Regions from separate parts of the Thermobispora bispora DSM 43833 genome, predicted to be linked through region 2. Evidence: riboswitches for the same ligand, from Rfam matches in the RefSeq annotation. Region 2 holds a riboswitch; the other holds the start of a gene.

Region 1 (8,003 bases), 1.5 Mb from region 2:
CGGGTTCGTCGACATCGTCGACGCCATCGGCGGGGTCGAGATCTGCGTGAAGCAGAACATCAAGGACCCCAAGGCCGGCATCAACCTGAAGAAGGGCTGCCAGGTCATGGACGGCGGCACGGCGCTCGGCTACGTCCGCACCCGGGCGACCGGCGCCATCCCCGACCTCGAGCGCACCCAGCGCCAGCGCCAGTTCCTCGCCGCCCTGGTGAGCAAGGCGGCCAGCCCGGGCACCCTGCTCAACCCGTTCAGCTCGGTGCCGCTCGCGCTCAGCGCGGCGGACGCGGTCACCGTGGACCCGGGCACCGGGCCGATCGACCTGCTCCGGCTCGCCCTGGCCATGCGGGACAAGCCGATCTCCACCGCGGTGCCGATCGGCGCCCTGCCCACGATCAACGGGATGGCGGTGGTGAAGTGGGACACCGAGAAGGCGCTGCGGCTGTTCAACGCGCTCAAGGAGGACCGGCCGGTCCCGAAGGACGTGCTCAGCAACAAGTAGCGCGGTGACCGGGGCGTTCCGAGCCGCCTCGGCCCGCGCGACGGCGGAGGGCGGCCCGGCACCGGCCGCCACGCCGCGCAGGTCGCCTCACGGAGCGGGTGCCGGCGGATGAGACCCGAGGCCGCCGGCCGTACCGCGCCGATGCGAGGGCTCAGCTCCCGGCGGCGGCGCTCGTGGCCGCGATCGCGGCGGCGACCGCGGCGGTCACCGCGGCCTGGACGGCGACGATCGCCCGGTACACGGCGGCGCCGGCCCACTCTCCCTCGGCGATCTCCTTGATCCGCCTCCGGTGGGTCTTGGGGAACGCCTTGCGGTCGAGCCTCGCCGCGTGGAGCAGCGAGATGAGGACCGCGGTCCGCGGGTCCGGGTCGGCCCCGGTCAGCACGTTCTCGATCCGCCGCCTGATCTCCTGCTCGGCCGACGGGTCCCGTTCCGGGTAGCGCCGCAGGGGGATGAGGCCGAACAGCTTGGTGGTCTCCTCACTGAGCACACCCCGCTCGGCGAGGCGCCGCAGCAGGCGCTTGCGGAGCTCGCCGGAGCGCAGTCTCTCCACCCACCACTGCGCCTTGCGCGGCTTGGGCTCGCCGTGGACGCGGGCCAGGACGGCGTCGAGCTCCTCGTCACCGACCGGGGAGCGGTCGGTGACCACGACCATGTCGTCCCGGAGGTCGATGCGGCCGGCGACGGCGAGCTCGGCCAGCAGGGCGCCGGCGACGGCGGCGTCGAGCTCCACGCTCCCGGCCTGGGGGCGGCCGGTCTCGTCGTGGTAGCCGAGCAGCAGGAGTTCTTCGGCGATCGTCAGCGTCACGGTTCCACCCTAAGCGGCGATTCCGGCCCCCGGGCAGAATGCGTTTCATGGGTATCTCGCAGGAATTGCAGGCCATTGGGCGGCCGATGCTCGACGCCCAGCTCGCCCACCCGACGGTCCGGGGCATCGCCAACGGTGACCTGCCGGAGGAGGTGTTCCGGTCGTGGCTGGAGCAGGACTACCTGTACCTCCACGACTACGTGCGGGTGTTCTGCCGCCTCGCCTGGCAGGCGCCGGACAAGCACCTCGGCGACCTGGTCGACCTGGCGTACTCGACCTTCCACGACGAGCTCAACCTGCACCGGTCGCTCTCCGCCGAGTTCGGCGCGGACCTGGAGGGTGCGGTGAAGGGGCCGGCCTGCGCCGCCTACACCTCGTTCCTGCTGGAGGCGGCGGCGAACTACGCCGAGGGTCTCGCCGCGCTCTACCCGTGCATGTGGGGGTACTCCACCCTCGGCCAGATCCTCGCCAAGAACCCGCCCGCCGAGCCGCGGTACCGGCGGTGGGTGGAGACCTACGCCGACCCGAACTTCGCCGCGCTCGCGGACCGGATCGCGGTGATGCTCGACGAGGCGAACCCGGACCCCGAACGGGCCAAGGCCCTGTTCATCGAGGGCATGAACCACGAGCTCGCCTTCTGGGACGTCCCCGTCTGATCCGGCGGCCCACGGCGGCCGCGGGATTGCCGCGGCGGGCGCCGGGTACCTGCAGGGCATGCCGGAGCTGCCCGAGGTCGAGGCGCTCGCCGCCTTCCTGCGCGCGCGGGCCGGCGGCCGTACGGTCGCCGGGGCCGACGTGGTCGCGGTCCAGGCGCTGAAGACCGTGAACCCGCCTCCGGCGGCGCTCGTGGGGCGGGCGATCACCGGCGTGCACCGGCACGGCAAGTTCCTCGACCTGGAGTGCGAGGGCCTGCACCTGGTCGCGCACCTCGGCCGGAGCGGCCGGTTGCGCTGGCGCGACGACCTCACCGGCGCCCGGCCCGCCCGGTCCGGGCGGGGTCCGCTCGCCGCCCGGGTACGGCTCTCGCCGGACCCCGAGGGCAGGGCGCCGGGGTTCGAGCTGCACGAGGCGGGCCCGCGCAAGCGCCTCGCGCTCTACGTGGTGCACGACCCGGCCGAGGTGCCGGGCATCGCCGGCCTGGGGATCGATCCGCTGTCGGACGGCTTCACCGTGGCCCGGCTCCGTGAGATCGTCCGGGCCGGCTGTACCCAGGTCAAAGGGCTGCTCCGCGATCAGCGGCTGATCTCCGGGATCGGCGACGCGTACTCCGACGAGATCCTGCACGCCGCCCGGCTCTCCCCGTTCAAGCTCGCCGACTCGCTGACCGACGACCAGGTGGCCGCGCTCCACTCGGCGATCGTGACCGTCCTCGGCGAGGCGGTCGCCGAGGCGCGGGCGCTCGCCGCCGAGCGCCCGGAACCGCACCCGCGGCTCCGCATGCGGGTGCACGGCCGTACCGGCGAGGCGTGCCACGCGTGCGGGGACACGATCCGCGAGGTGTCGTTCGCGGACTCGGCGCTCCAGTACTGCCCGACGTGTCAGACCGGCGGCAGGCCCCTCGCCGACCGGCGGCTGTCCCGGCTGCTCCGGTGAGGGCGGCCGGCCGCGGAAGCGCGTCCGCTCGGGGCAAGGGCGGCTCAGCCGCACGCGTCCGCTCCCCGCGGGGCCGGCTCAGGCGCAGGCGTCCGCTCCCCGCCGGGGCGAGCACCCGGCGCCGGCCTGCAGAATGGCACGCATGACGGTGCACGAAGTGGACGCGAGCGAGGTCCCCGAGAACGCCTTCCTGCTCGACGTCCGGGAGCTCGACGAATGGCGGGCCGGGCACGCGCCGCAGGCGGTGCACATCCCCATGGGCGACCTGCGGTCCCGGATCGGGGAGGTGCCCGACGCCCAGCCGATCTACGTGATCTGCCGGGCGGGCGGCCGGTCCGCGCAGGCGGCCGCGTGGCTCAACCACATCGGCAAGCAGGCGATCAACGTGGGCGGCGGCATGCAGTCATGGGCGGCGGCCGGCCGCCCGATGGTGAGCGAGACCGGGATGCCCCCGTACGTGGCCTGACACCGGCGCGGACCGGCCGCCGGCCCCGGCGCGGCCGACGGGGCCCGGCGTTCCACCTGGCGTTCTCCACCGCGCGGGCCTGCCCCGGTCCGCGCCGCGGCCTGCGGATTCTTTACCGCGCGGCTTGACCGGGCGTGACAAATCACCGACCAGTGCGCATAATCACGTCGGCAAAACTCGATCGAACCGCGGGAGCTCGGGCCTGACCGGGCTGAGAGGGCGGCTGACACGGCGCCGCCGACCGCCTGAACCTGTCCGGGTAATACCGGCGTAGGGAGTGTGCGATGACGTCTGGCCGCGTCGGTTCCGACCGTTCCGAAGCCCCGCTCACCCTCGACGAAGAGCCGCCCAAGACCCTCGGCCTGCTCGACCAGGGGGCGTTCTGGGCCAACCTCGGGGTGAGCCTCCTCGGGTTCTCCGGCGCGCTGTTCCTCCTCGACCCGCTCGGCGGTGAGCCGCTCACCTTCCCCGCGGCCCTGCTCGCCGCGGTCATCGGCAGCCTGATCGGGACCGCGATGGTCGGCGTGTCGGCGATCCCGGGCACCCAGACCGGCCGGCCCGCGATGGTGCTGCTCCGGGGCCTGTTCGGCACCCGCCTCTCCTACGTCCCCACCGTGCTCAACATCGTGCAGATGCTCGGCTGGGGGGCGTTCGAGCTGTGGGTGATCGCCCGGGGAGCCCAGGCGATCTTCGGGCCGGGCACGCCGTACGCGCTGTGGGTGGTGCTCGCCGGGGTGGTGACGATCGCGCTCACCATCCGGCCGCTCGGCTCGCTGCGGCTGCTGCGGCGGTACGTGACGGCGGGCGTGATCGTGTCGATGGTCTGGCTCTCGGTGGTGCTCTTCGCCCGGGTGCCCTCGCTCGGCGAAGGGTCGTGGCACGCGTTCGCCCCGGCCGTCGACTATGTGATCGCCCTGTCGGTCTCCTGGGTGCCGCTCGCCGCCGACTTCACCCGGCACTCCCGGTCGAGCGCGGCGGCGTTCACCGGGGTGGTGGGCGGGTACACGATCGCCCAGGTCGCCTGCCTCGCGCTGGGGATCGCCGCGCTCGCCATCGTGGGCAACGACCCGGACCGGGTCTGGGACCCCTTCGTCGCCGCCCCGCTCGGCGGGCTGTTCTTCGGGATCCTGGTGCTGCGCGAGGTGGACCAGTCGTTCGCGAACGTCTACTCGACCACCATGTCGATCCAGAACCTCCGGCCCCGCCTCGACCGGCGGGTGATCTCGGTGGCGGTCGGGGTGGTGACCATCCTCATCGCGCTCGTGGCCGACGTGACCGCCTACGGCGCCTTCCTCAGCGTGATCGGCGCGGTCTTCGTGCCGATGTTCGCGGTGCTCGCGGTGGACTACTTCGTGCTCGGCGGCGCGTCCCGCTGGAACACCGCGGAGGACGCCCCCGCGCGCTGGCTCATGCTCGTGCCGTGGCTGCTCGGCTTCGCCGCCTACTGGCTCGTGACGGCCACGCCGACCGTCGGCTGGTGGGACGCGATCTGGGCCGCGGCGCGCTCGGCCATCGGGTTCACCAGCCCGCCATGGCTGAACGCCGCGCTCGCCGCGTTCGTGATCTCGGCCGCCGGCACCCTGCTCGCCGGGCCGATCGTCCGGCGGCGGCGTATGGCCGAGGCGGAGCGGCGGGACCCGGCGCTCACCGGCCGGTGACCACCGGACCAGGCTCATCGGCCATGACCGCGGGCATCGATCGGCCGGGCCGTACGCCGGCGGGATCAGGCGAGCGCGCCTTCGAGCCGGAGCAGGTACCCCTTGGCCTCGGCGCCCCCCGCGTACCCGCCCAGCGACTCGGCGGACTCCACCGCCCGGTGGCACGGCACGAACAGGCAGACCGGGTTCGCGCTGAGCGCGCTGCTCACCGCCCGCACCGCCTGCGGCCGGCCGATGCGCGCCGCGATGTCCCGATAGGTCGTGGTCGTGCCGTACGGCACGGAGAGCATCATCTGGAGCACGGTCCGCACGAACGGCGCCGCGAGCTGGAGATCGGCCGGGGTGGAGAAGGCGCGGAGCCGGCCTTCGAAGTACGCGTCGAGCTCCCGCCGCACCGGGTCGATCCGCCGCGGGTCGGAACCGATGGACCCGCCCAGCGATTTGTGGATCCGCGCGTAGACCGTGTCCTCGTCCTCATAGCTGCACGCCACCACACCGCGTGCGGTCACCGCGAGCACAAGGCGGCCGACCGGGCCGTCGGTGGTCCCGAGGGCGATGTCCGGAGCGGGCTCGCCCTTGTACCCCGGTGCGGTCACCCGGAGGAGAGCTTCGAGGTCCCCAGAGGACATTGGCGTGCCACTTCTCCTCTCACTGCGTGGAGGAAGCGTATCGGAGCGTGCCCGGCCCGCGGAAAACCACGGAATCGAAAGTGGATAGCGGGCACGATGGGTGACGTGGACGGCTCCTGGGTGACCGACGGGGATGCGGACGGCGTCGCCGGCGCGGTCGTCGCCAGCGCCCCGGACGCCATCGTCGCCTTCGACCGCGATCTGGCGGTGGTGAGCTGGAACGCGGCGGCCGAGCGGCTCTTCGGCTGGCAGGCCGAGGAGCTCGTCGGCAAGCGGGCGCCGATCGTGCCCAGGGAGCTGATGGCCGAGCACAACGCGGTGCTCGAACGGGTCCGCACCGGTGGGCGCGTCTCCCTGCGCAGCAGGCGCTACCACCGGGACGGCCGGCTCCTCGACGTGCGGGTGGACACGAGCGCGCTGCGCTCCCCCACCGGGGCGCTCCTGGGGTACGTGAGCGTCTACCACTCGGTCGAGGACGACGACGCCGCCCAGGGCGGGGCGGCCCGCCGGGCCAGGCTGGTCCGGCGGCTCACCGACGTGGTCGCGGACATCAACGCCGACCTCGACCTGCCGATCGTGCTCGACCGCATCGCGGCGAGCCTCACCGAGCTCACCGGCGCCGACGCCGGGGCGTTCGCGTCGATCGAGGGGGACCGGCTGCGGCTCGTCGGCCTGCACCGGCTCCCCGAGGAGGCCCGGGGCAGCACGGCGGAGCTGGCCACGAGCCTGGTCGGCAAGCTGCTCCGCACCGGCCGGCCGGTGCTGCTCGAGACCGGCGTCGGCGACGGGTGCGAGGAGCCGCTCCGGGCGTACGTCCCCGGGGTGCACACCATCGCGGTGGGCCTCGCCGCGGTCGGCGGCCGGCCGTACGGCGCGCTGTACGCCCTGTTCGCGAGACACCGGGCGAGCCACGTGGAGCTGGAGCTGCTCGAGCTGCTCGCCGGGCACGTGGGGATCGCGGTGGGCAACGCCATGGCCTACCAGGAGGCGGTACGGCAGCGCGCGCACGAGCGCGCCGTCTTCGACGCGTGCGCGGACGGGATCGCGGTGCTCGACGGCGAGTCCCGGGTGGTGCGGTGGAACGCGGCCGCCGCGGAGCTGACCGGGCTCACCGCGGCCGAGGTGATCGGGAAGCCGCCGCCGTTCCCGCTGCCCGCGCCGGGGGAGAAGCTGACCTTCCGGCTGCCGTCCGGCCGCTGGCTCGACGTGCTGTGCAACGAGATCCCGGAGACCGGCGAGGCCGTGGTCGACTTCCGGGACGTGACCCGGGCGAAGGAGCTGGAGGAGGCCAAGGACCTGTTCCTCGCCGTCACCGGCCACGAGCTGCGCACCCCGATCACGATCGTGCGCGGGTTCGCCAGCACGCTCGACCGCCGGTGGGACGCCCTCTCCGACGCGGAGCGGCGGTCGGCGGTGCGCACGATCGCGGAACGCGCCAACGCGCTCGGGCGGCTCATGGACCACCTGCTGCTCGGCGCGTGGGCCGGCACGGGCGCGCTCACCATCACGACCGAGCCGTTCGACCTGGGCGAGCGGATCCGCGCGGCCACGCTCGGCCTGCCGGCGCTCTCCGACCGGCACCGGATCGAGGTGGACGTCCAGCCCGGCCTCCCGCTGGTCCACGGGGACGCCCTCGCCACCGAGATCCTGCTCGGCCAGCTCCTGGAGAACGCGTTCAAGTACTCGCCGGACGGGGGCCTGATCCGCGTCGCGGCCTGGGCCGAGGGCGACCGCGTGGTGGTCGTGGTCGAAGATGAGGGGGTGGGCATCGCGCCCGCGGACCGGGAGCGTATCTTCGAACGGTTCGTACAAGCGGACAGCGGCAACCGGCGCAGGTTCGGCGGTGTGGGCCTCGGCCTCTACATCGTGCGGAGCCTGGCCCGGGCTCAAGGAGGGGAGGTGACGGCCCACCCCCGTCCCGGAGGGGGTACGCGCATGCGGGTGGTGCTGCCGTGTGCGGTGCCCGATTCGGGGCAGGGTAAGCAGAAGGCCCCGATGACCACTGATCAATAGTCGAATGTCAGCAATCTGTGATCGATGCTTCGGTTTCTCTGGTGACTTCACGGGGCATTTCGGCCGTACTGGGGGGCTGGTTTCCTCCGGGAAACGGATGCGGGGAGGTGATTGCGTCGCGCGTTGTGATGCTGCCGTACGCGCCGTCGAGCGTCGCCATCGCCCGCCAGCGCCTCAGTGCCGAGCTGCAGGCCGCGGGGCTGGTCTCCTCCGCGGTCGATGACGTCGTTCTCGTGCTGAGCGAGCTGCTGAGCAACGCCCTCCGGCATGCCCATCCGCTCCCCTCGGGCAAGCTCCGGGTGGCGTGGAGCTGCTCCGAGAGCCACGTCGAGGTGCA
Region 2 (8,003 bases):
GCACCTTGAACCCGGCGGCGCGCAGCTCGTGGACGGCGTCGCGGACGTTCTTGTACCGCACGTCGGGGACCTGGACGAGGTTGGGCGGCTGCTCTCCAGGGGCGACCTCGATCTCCCACGGCCAGCGCCAGCCGTGCTCCGGGCCCTTGGAGACCGTGAGGTTGACGGTCGCGCCCGCGTCCACCTCGGCGCCGCCGGCGGGGTGCTGGGCGATCACCGTGCCGGGCGGGGTGTCGTCGGTCACCTCGACGACCTGGACGTTGAAGCCCTTCTCCCGGAGGAACTGCTCGGCCTGCTCCCGGGTCATGTCGGTGACGTTCGGCATGAGCAGCCCGGCGCTGATCACCAGGTTGACCTTGCCGCCCTTGCGCACCCGCGTGCCGACCTCCGGATTGGTCCGGATGACCTGGCCGCGCGGGACGGTCTCGCTCGGCAGCTTGCTCACGCGCCCGACGGTGAGCCCCACTTCGGCGATCTTCGCCCGGGCGTCGGCCTCGCTGAGGTTGACCACCTTGGGCACCGGGATCGTCTCCGGGCCCCCGGACGGGATCAGGGTGAGGAGCGAGCCCCGGACCACCTCCGCGCCCGCCCCCGGCTCGGTGTCGAGCACCCGGTCCTTCTCGATCTTGTCGTCGAACCTGGGCTCACCGATCTTCACCTCGAAGCCGGCCCGCTGGGCGATCTGCCGGGCGACCACGATGTTCTGGCCGCGCAGGTCGGGCACCTTGACGTAGCGGCCCTGGGAGAACCACCACGCGCTGAACGCGATCCCGGCGAGCATCAGCAGGGTGAGCGCGCCGATGAACCAGATGGCCGGCCGCGGGCCGCGCCGCGCCCGGGGCTCCGCCGTGCCCGGGCTGGTGAGCAGCTCCACCTGCGGCTGGATCATCGTCTCGGCGAGCCGCTCCTCCCGCTCCGGGACCGGGTCGAGGTCCTCGGCCTGGTGGACGGCGGTGGCGGTCACCGAGCCCGGCGGGGGAGTGGGGTGCGCGGCGCCCCCCTGGGTGAGCCCGCGGTGCACCTCGACCGCGGCCACGAGCATCGCCGTGGCGTCGCGGGGGCGCCGGTCCGGGTCGCGATCGGTCGCGGAGCGCACGAGCGCGTCCACGGAGGCCGGAATGCCCGGGACGACCGACGAGGGCGCGGGCACGTTCTCGTGCACGTGCCGGTAGGCGATCGACATCGCGGTCTCGCCCGCGTACGGCTGCCGCCCGGTGAGCAGCTCGAAGAGCATGATGCCCACGGCGTAGACGTCGCTGCGGGCGTCGGCCGTGCCCGTGGTGACCTGCTCCGGCGACATGTAGCCGATCGTGCCGATCATCGTGCCGGTGCGGGTGAGGTGGCCGCCGTGGATGGCGCGGGCCAGCCCGAAGTCCACCACCTTCACCCGGCCGTCGTCGGCGATCAGCACGTTCTCGGGCTTGATGTCCCGGTGGATCAGCCCGGCCTGGTGGGCGGCGCCGAGGGCGGCCAGCACGGGGATGACGATCTCCAGCGCCTCGCGCACCGGCAGGCGGCCCCGGGCGCGCAGCACCTCGCGCAGGCTCCTCCCGGGGATGTACTCCATCGAGAGGTAGACGTGCGTCCCGTCGGTGCCCTGGTCGAAGACCTGCACGATGTTCGGGTGCGAAAGGCGGGCCACCGACTTCGCCTCGCCGATGAACCGCTGCACGAACTGGGGGTCCTCGGCCAGCGACGGGTGCATCACCTTGACGGCGACCGTGCGCTCGAGCCGGACGTCCAGAGCCAGGTAGACGGAGGCCATGCCGCCCCGGGCGATCCGGGACTCGACGCGGTAGCGCCCATCGAGCAGCCGCCCAATGAGCGGATCGGTTAGCGTCGTGTCCACTCGCCCGAGTTTACGGGTGACGCGCGGAACGTACCGCTGGAGAAGCCCAACCGATACCTCGCCCCGGCCGGGCCCCGGCCCGCGTGATCCGGAGGTCAGGCCTCGCGGGCCGGGGAGGACGCCTCGGCGTAGCGCCGGCGCGGGATGCGGCCGGCCAGGTAGGCCTTCCGGCCCGCGTCGACGGCGGCCCGCATGGCCGCGGCCATCAGGGCGGGCCGTTGCGCCCGGGTCACCGCGCTGGCGAGCAGCACGGCGTCGCAGCCGAGCTCCATGGCCAGGGCCGCGTCGCTCGCCGTGCCGATCCCGGCGTCGAGGATCACCGGGACGTTCACCGACTCCACGATCAGCTCGATGCTGTGCGGGTTGCGGATGCCGAGCCCGGAGCCGATCGGCGCGCCCAGCGGCATGACGGCGGCGCACCCGATCTGCTCGAGGCGGCGGGCCAGCGCGGGGTCGTCCCCGATGTACGGCAGCACGACGAACCCGTCGGCGACCAGCCGCTCGGCCGCGTCGAAGGTCTCGATCGGGTCGGGCAGCAGCGTGCGCTCGTCGGCGATGACCTCCAGCTTGACCCAGTTGGTCTCCAGGGCCTCCCGCGCCAGCCGGGCGGTGAGCACGGCCTCGCCGGCGGTGTAGCAGCCGGCGGTGTTGGGCAGGGGCTTGATCCCCCGCTTGCGCAGCACGTCGAGCACCGAGCCCCTGGCCGACGGGTCGAGCCGGCGCATGGCCACCGTGGTGAGCTCGGTGCCGGAGGCGGCGAGCGCCTGGTCGAGCACCTCCAGCGAGGGGGCGCCGCCGGTGCCCATGATCAGGCGCGAGGTGAACTTCTCCCCGCCGAGGACGAACACGTCGTCGCCGCCGGGGGCCGCGGGGGCCGGGGTCTCGGCCATGCTCACCCTCCCTGTACCGCGGTGAGCACCTCGACCCGGTCGCCCTCGGAGAGCGGGGTCGACTCCCACGCGCTCCGGCTCACCACCTCGTCGTTGATCGAGATCGCCACACCGGAGTGCGCCGAGGTGAGCGTGCGCACCGCGTCGGCGGCGGTCGCCCCGCCGGGCAGCTCGACCGTGTTCCCGTTGATCACGACCTTCACGATCGGAATCTCCCTGGATCGCAGGACTTGACGACATCCGGTACCGGGCCATCGGTGAGGAACGCCGCGATGGCCTCGGCGGAGATGGGGGCCAGCAGGATGCCGCCCCGGCCGTGGCCGGTGGCGGCGAGCACGCCCGGCGGCCCGGCCGGCCCGATGAGCGGCAGGTTGTCCGGTGTCCCGGGCCGGAAGCCGGTCGCGGTCTCGGCCAGCTCGAGCTCGGTGACGCCGGGAACGAGCTCGTGTGCGTCGCGCAGGAGCTCGTAGACCGCGCCCGCGGTGACCCGCCCGTCGAACCCCAGCTCCTCCATGGTCGCGCCGAGCGTGATCTCGCCGTCGCCCCGGGGCACGAGGTAGACGGGGGAGCCGTGCACCAGGCCGCGCACGCACCGGCTCAGGAAGCCGGCCGGGCCGCGCAGCCGGAGGATCTGCCCCTTGACCGGCCGCACCGGGAGGCCGGGGAGGATCTCGGACGACCACGCGCCCGCGGCGACGACCACCCACGCGCCCCGGACCACCTCGCCCGAGCCGAGCCGTACGCCGGGGGAGTCACCGCCGGCGACCAGCCCGGCGGCGCGCTCGGGGATCACCCGCACGCCGTGGCGGTCCACCGCGGCGAGCAGGGCGGTGACCACCTTCCTCGGGTTCACCCACGCGTCGTCCCGGGCGAGCAGGCCGCCGCGGACCGAGGGGGAGAGCATCGGCTCCTCGGCCCGGCACTCCCGCCCGGTGAGGCGCTCCACCCGCAGCCCGAGCGTCCGCTCGAACTCGGCGAGCCGATCGAGGTAGGCCATGTCGTCGGAGTGGTAGCCGACCTGCAGGGTGCCGTCGGTCCGGTAGTCGAGGTCGATCCCGGTCTCCTCCTGCAGCTCGTCCCGGAAGGCCGGCCACCGCGCCAGCGAGGCGAGGCCGAGCTGCAGCAGCGGCTCCTCGGTGTAGGTCACCTCGCTGACCGGGGCGAGCATGCCCCCCGACACGTGCGTGGCCCCGCGACCGGGGTGGGGGTCGATCACGGCCACCGACAGTCCGAGCTTCGCCGCGCGCCAGGCGGCGGACAGGCCGGCCACCCCGCCGCCCACGACGATCACGTCGTGACCGGCGGGCGCGCCCGTTTCTCTGGGCATTTCGCTCCCTTCGCCGGCATTACCCGGATCAGGTTCCTTGGCGGTCGAGAGCCTTGCGCTCTCCTCTCAGCCCGGCATGCCGAGCTCCCGCGCGTCTCCACAATCAGCCTAATCCCGGGACACTCGGCCACGCACTGGGGCATTCCGTAGACGCGGGTGTGGCGTACTCAACTCGTTATCCGGCGCCGGATGGCGGGCTCCCCGGTCGGCAATCTATGTTCGGGTTGTGGATCACGTGGTGGTGGTGGGCGGCGGCCTGGCCGGTGTGCGCAGCGTGGAGGCGCTGCGGGCCCGCGGGTTCGCCGGGCTGATCACGCTCATCGGTGAGGAACGGCATCGCCCCTACGACCGGCCGCCGCTGTCCAAGGCGGTCCTGGCGGGCGAGACGGACTCGACCGCGGTCGACTCCGACCTCGACGCGCTCGACGTCACGGTGCGCCTCGGCACGGCCGCCAAGGGGCTGCGCGACGGCGTCCTGGAGACGACCGAGGGCGAGATCGAGTACGACGGGCTGGTCATCGCGACCGGCGCCACCCCGATCCGGCTGCGCGGCGAGGGCAGGCAGTACGTGCTGCGCACCATCGACGACGCCCGCGCGCTGCGCGAACGGCTCACGCCCGGCACCCGGGTGGCCGTGATCGGCGCGGGCTGGATCGGCGCGGAGGTGGCGACGGCGGCGGCGCGGGCCGGATGCGCGGTCACGGTGATCGAGGCGGCCGAGGCGCCGCTGGCGGGCGCGCTCGGCCCCGAGGTCGGCGCGTACACGATCCCGTGGTACGCCGAGGCCGGGGTGGAGCTGCGGCTGGGCGCACCGGTCGGCAGCGTCGACCCCGATGGGATCACGCTCATGTCCGGTACCCGGGTGCGGGCCGACGTGGTGGTGACCGGCATCGGGGTGCGCCCGGCCGTCGACTGGCTGAAGGGGTCGGGCGTCGCGGTCGACAACGGCGTGCTCGTGGACGAGCACCTGCGGAGCACCCTGCCCAACGTGGTCGCGGTCGGCGACTGCGCCAACTGGTGGTCGCGCCGGTACGGCCGGCGCATGCGCGTCGAGCACTGGGACACGGCCATCTCCGCCCCGGACACCGCGGCGGCGACCCTGCTGGGCGAGGACGCGGTCTACGATCCCGTGCCCTACTTCTGGTCGGAGCAGTTCGGCCGGATGGTGCAGTTCGCCGGCGACCGGATCGGGGCGGAGCGGACGCTGCTCCGCGGCGACCCCCGCACCGACGCCAAGTGGGCGGTGTGCTGGCTCACCGCCGAGGACCGGCTCGCCGCGATCCTCACCGTCGACCGGCCGCGCGACGTGGTGCAGGGCCGCCGGATAGCCGAGCGCGGGCAGCGGCTCGACCCGCGGCGGCTGACCGATCCGTCGGTCCCGCTCCGCGACTGCGTCAAGGAATGACCGGGGCCGGGCGGCGTTCCCGCGGGCTGCCTCCCGGGGCACTCATCAGGGTGTTTTCGGACGGCGCGCCTGTGGTAATGGTGATTGCGTGACGCTAGCTGTTACGCAGATCGACCCGGAGACCGAGCGGCTCGTGGCCGAGTGGATCTCGCTCTCCGAGGCCGCGAAGCGGCTGAAGGTCTCGGTCGGCCGGGTCAAGCAGCTGATCCACGACCACAAGCTGGTGGGCGTCCGGCGGAGCGGCGAGAGCGAGCCGCAGATCCCCGCGATCTTCATCGCCGGCGGCGAGGTGCTGAAGGGCCTGCCCGGGACGCTCACCCTGCTCGCCGACGCCGGTTACAACCCGGTCGAGTCGATCCGCTGGCTGTTCACCCCGGACGACTCCCTGCCCGGGACGCCGATCGAGGCGATCGCCGCGGGACGGCACACCGAGGTCAAGCGGCGGGCGCAGGCGCTCGGGTTCTGACCCCGGGTACCCGGCGGCCCGCCGGTGATGGCATTGTGGTCGGGTGATCGGTACCGATAACGGCACCCGGCGTGAGCGGCTCGCCCGGGCCAGGCTCTACCTGTGCACCGACGGCCGGCGGGACCGCGGCGACCTCGAGGAGTTCCTCGACGCGGTCCTGGCGAACGGCGTGGACATCGTCCAGCTCAGGGAGAAGGGCCTGGAGGCCCGCGAGGAGCTGGAGCTGCTCGAGATCTTCCGTGCGGCCTGTGACCGGCACGGGGCGCTGCTCGCGGTGAACGACCGGGCCGACATCGCCTATGCCGCCCGGCCGGACATCCTCCACCTCGGCCAGAACGACCTCCCGGTCGCGGTGGCCCGGGAGATCCTCGGACCGGACATCCTCATCGGCAGGTCCACGCACTCACCCGAGCAGGCGTCGGCGGCGGCCGCGGAGCCCGGCGTCGACTACTTCTGCTGCGGCCCGATCTGGCCCACCCCGACCAAGCCCGGCCGCCCGGCGGCCGGTCCGGAGCTGATCCGGTACGCCTCCGGGCTCGGCACGCAACGCCCCTGGTTCGGCATCGGCGGCATCGACCTGAACAACCTCGACGAGGTCATCGGGTACGGGGTCCGCCGGGTCGTCGTGGTCCGCGCGATCACCGAGGCCGACGACCCGGGGGAGGCGGCCGCCCGGTTCCGCGACCGGCTGCGGGCCGTCCCGCTCTGACCCGTAAGGCCCGGCCGCGACCGGCGGCCGCGGTCTTCGCGCCGTGAGCCACGAGGCCGGGCCGTGACCGGCTGTGGTCTCTTCACTATGAGGCGCGGGGCCCGGACGCGACCGGCTGCGCGCGGCACTCGCCGGCTCGCGAGGGCGCGCGCCGGTCCGCCGGGCCCGCCCGTCGCGGCCCGCGGGCCAGGGTCCCGATCACGCCTCGCGGATCAGGCCCAGGCCGGGCGTCTTCGCGCTCGCTGGGCCGGGAGCGCCGGGCCGGGCGTCCACCGCGGTCCGCGGATCCGGGGAGCGCCGGCCGGGTGCCCGTCGCGTCGGGTGGGCGGCCCGCGCCGCCCGGAGGCGCAGGCGCTCAGGTGCGCCGCGTGGTCGCCGCGACCGCGAGCGCGGCCAGGGCGGAGCGGGCGCTCTCGTCGATGATGGGCGCCTCCTGGAGCGCGTGCAGCGCCTCGTCGAGGTAGCGCTTGATCATCTCCTCGCACGCGGCGAGCGCGCCCGTCTCCTCGATGATCGTCCGGAGCGTGGCCACGCCCTCGGCGTCGAGATCGGGGTTGCCGAGCAGCTTGCGGACCACCTCCGCCTGCTCCGGCGTCGCCTGGGCGAGGGTGCGGGCGATGAGCATGGTGCGCTTGCCCTCGCGCAGGTCGTCCCCGGCGGGCTTGCCGGTCTCGGCCGGGTCGCCGAAGACCCCGAGGATGTCGTCGCGGAGCTGGAACGCGATCCCCACCCGCTGGCCGTACTGCGCGCAGAGGGTGTCGATCCACGGGAGCCGGCTCTGGGCGGCGAGGAGCAGCCCGAGCCGGAGCGGCTGCTCGACCGAGTACTTGCCGCTCTTGTAGAGCGCCACCCGGAGCGCGCTGTCGAACGTGCCCTCGCCCTGCGCCTGCTCCAGCAGGTCGAGGTACTGCCCGCACATGAGCTCGGTGAGCATGTGGTCGTGGACCGGCTGGGCGACGGCGAGCGCCTCGGCCGGCAGGCCGCTGGTGCGCCACATCTCACCGGCCCAGACCAGGAGCAGGTTGCCGAGGAGCACCGCGGCGTTCTCCCCGAACTGCGCGGCCGAGCCGTGCCAGCGGGACTCCAGGTGCATGCGCTCGAACCGGCGGTGCGCCGACGGCATGCCCCGGCGCACGTCGCTCGCGTCCATCACGTCGTCGTGGATGAGGGCGCTCGCCTGGAGCAGCTCCAGCGAGGCGGCCGCGTTGTACAGGCGGGCGTCGTCGGATCCTCCCCCCGCCGCTCGCCACCCCCAGTAGCAGAAGGCGGGGCGGAGCCGTTTGCCACCGGACAGGAAGGCCTCGGCGGCGTCCAGGAGCGTGGCCAGCTGCGGGTCGTCGAAGAACAGCGGCCGCTG

Evidence for each region. A riboswitch is a leader RNA that binds a small molecule or an ion and turns the genes downstream of it on or off. The one in region 2 is predicted to bind thiamine pyrophosphate.
Region 1: it holds a riboswitch for thiamine pyrophosphate, as region 2 does, so the genes downstream of both, TBIS_RS00225 (purine-cytosine permease family protein) here and thiO (glycine oxidase ThiO) in region 2, are expected to answer to the same signal.

What each region holds. Positions count from the first base shown of each region.
Region 1 is NC_014165.1:45,689-53,691, reverse strand. It holds gene TBIS_RS00250 (LCP family protein) at 1-499, shown strand, start outside; gene TBIS_RS00245 (GOLPH3/VPS74 family protein) at 651-1,307, opposite strand; gene TBIS_RS00240 (TenA family protein) at 1,355-1,963, shown strand; gene TBIS_RS00235 (Fpg/Nei family DNA glycosylase) at 2,022-2,900, shown strand; gene TBIS_RS00230 (rhodanese-like domain-containing protein) at 3,034-3,366, shown strand; TPP riboswitch at 3,545-3,661, shown strand; gene TBIS_RS00225 (purine-cytosine permease family protein) at 3,651-5,024, shown strand; gene TBIS_RS00220 (methylated-DNA--[protein]-cysteine S-methyltransferase) at 5,090-5,653, opposite strand; gene TBIS_RS00215 (PAS domain S-box protein) at 5,750-7,666, shown strand; gene TBIS_RS00210 (ATP-binding protein) at 7,774-8,003, shown strand, end outside.
Region 2 is NC_014165.1:1,514,042-1,522,044, forward strand. It holds gene pknB (Stk1 family PASTA domain-containing Ser/Thr kinase) at 1-1,849, opposite strand, end outside; gene TBIS_RS06700 (thiazole synthase) at 1,945-2,739, opposite strand; gene thiS (sulfur carrier protein ThiS) at 2,742-2,942, opposite strand; gene thiO (glycine oxidase ThiO) at 2,939-4,066, opposite strand; TPP riboswitch at 4,055-4,167, opposite strand; gene TBIS_RS06715 (NAD(P)/FAD-dependent oxidoreductase) at 4,293-5,471, shown strand; gene TBIS_RS06720 (Rv2175c family DNA-binding protein) at 5,560-5,937, shown strand; gene thiE (thiamine phosphate synthase) at 5,981-6,646, shown strand; gene TBIS_RS06730 (polyprenyl synthetase family protein) at 7,002-8,003, opposite strand, start outside.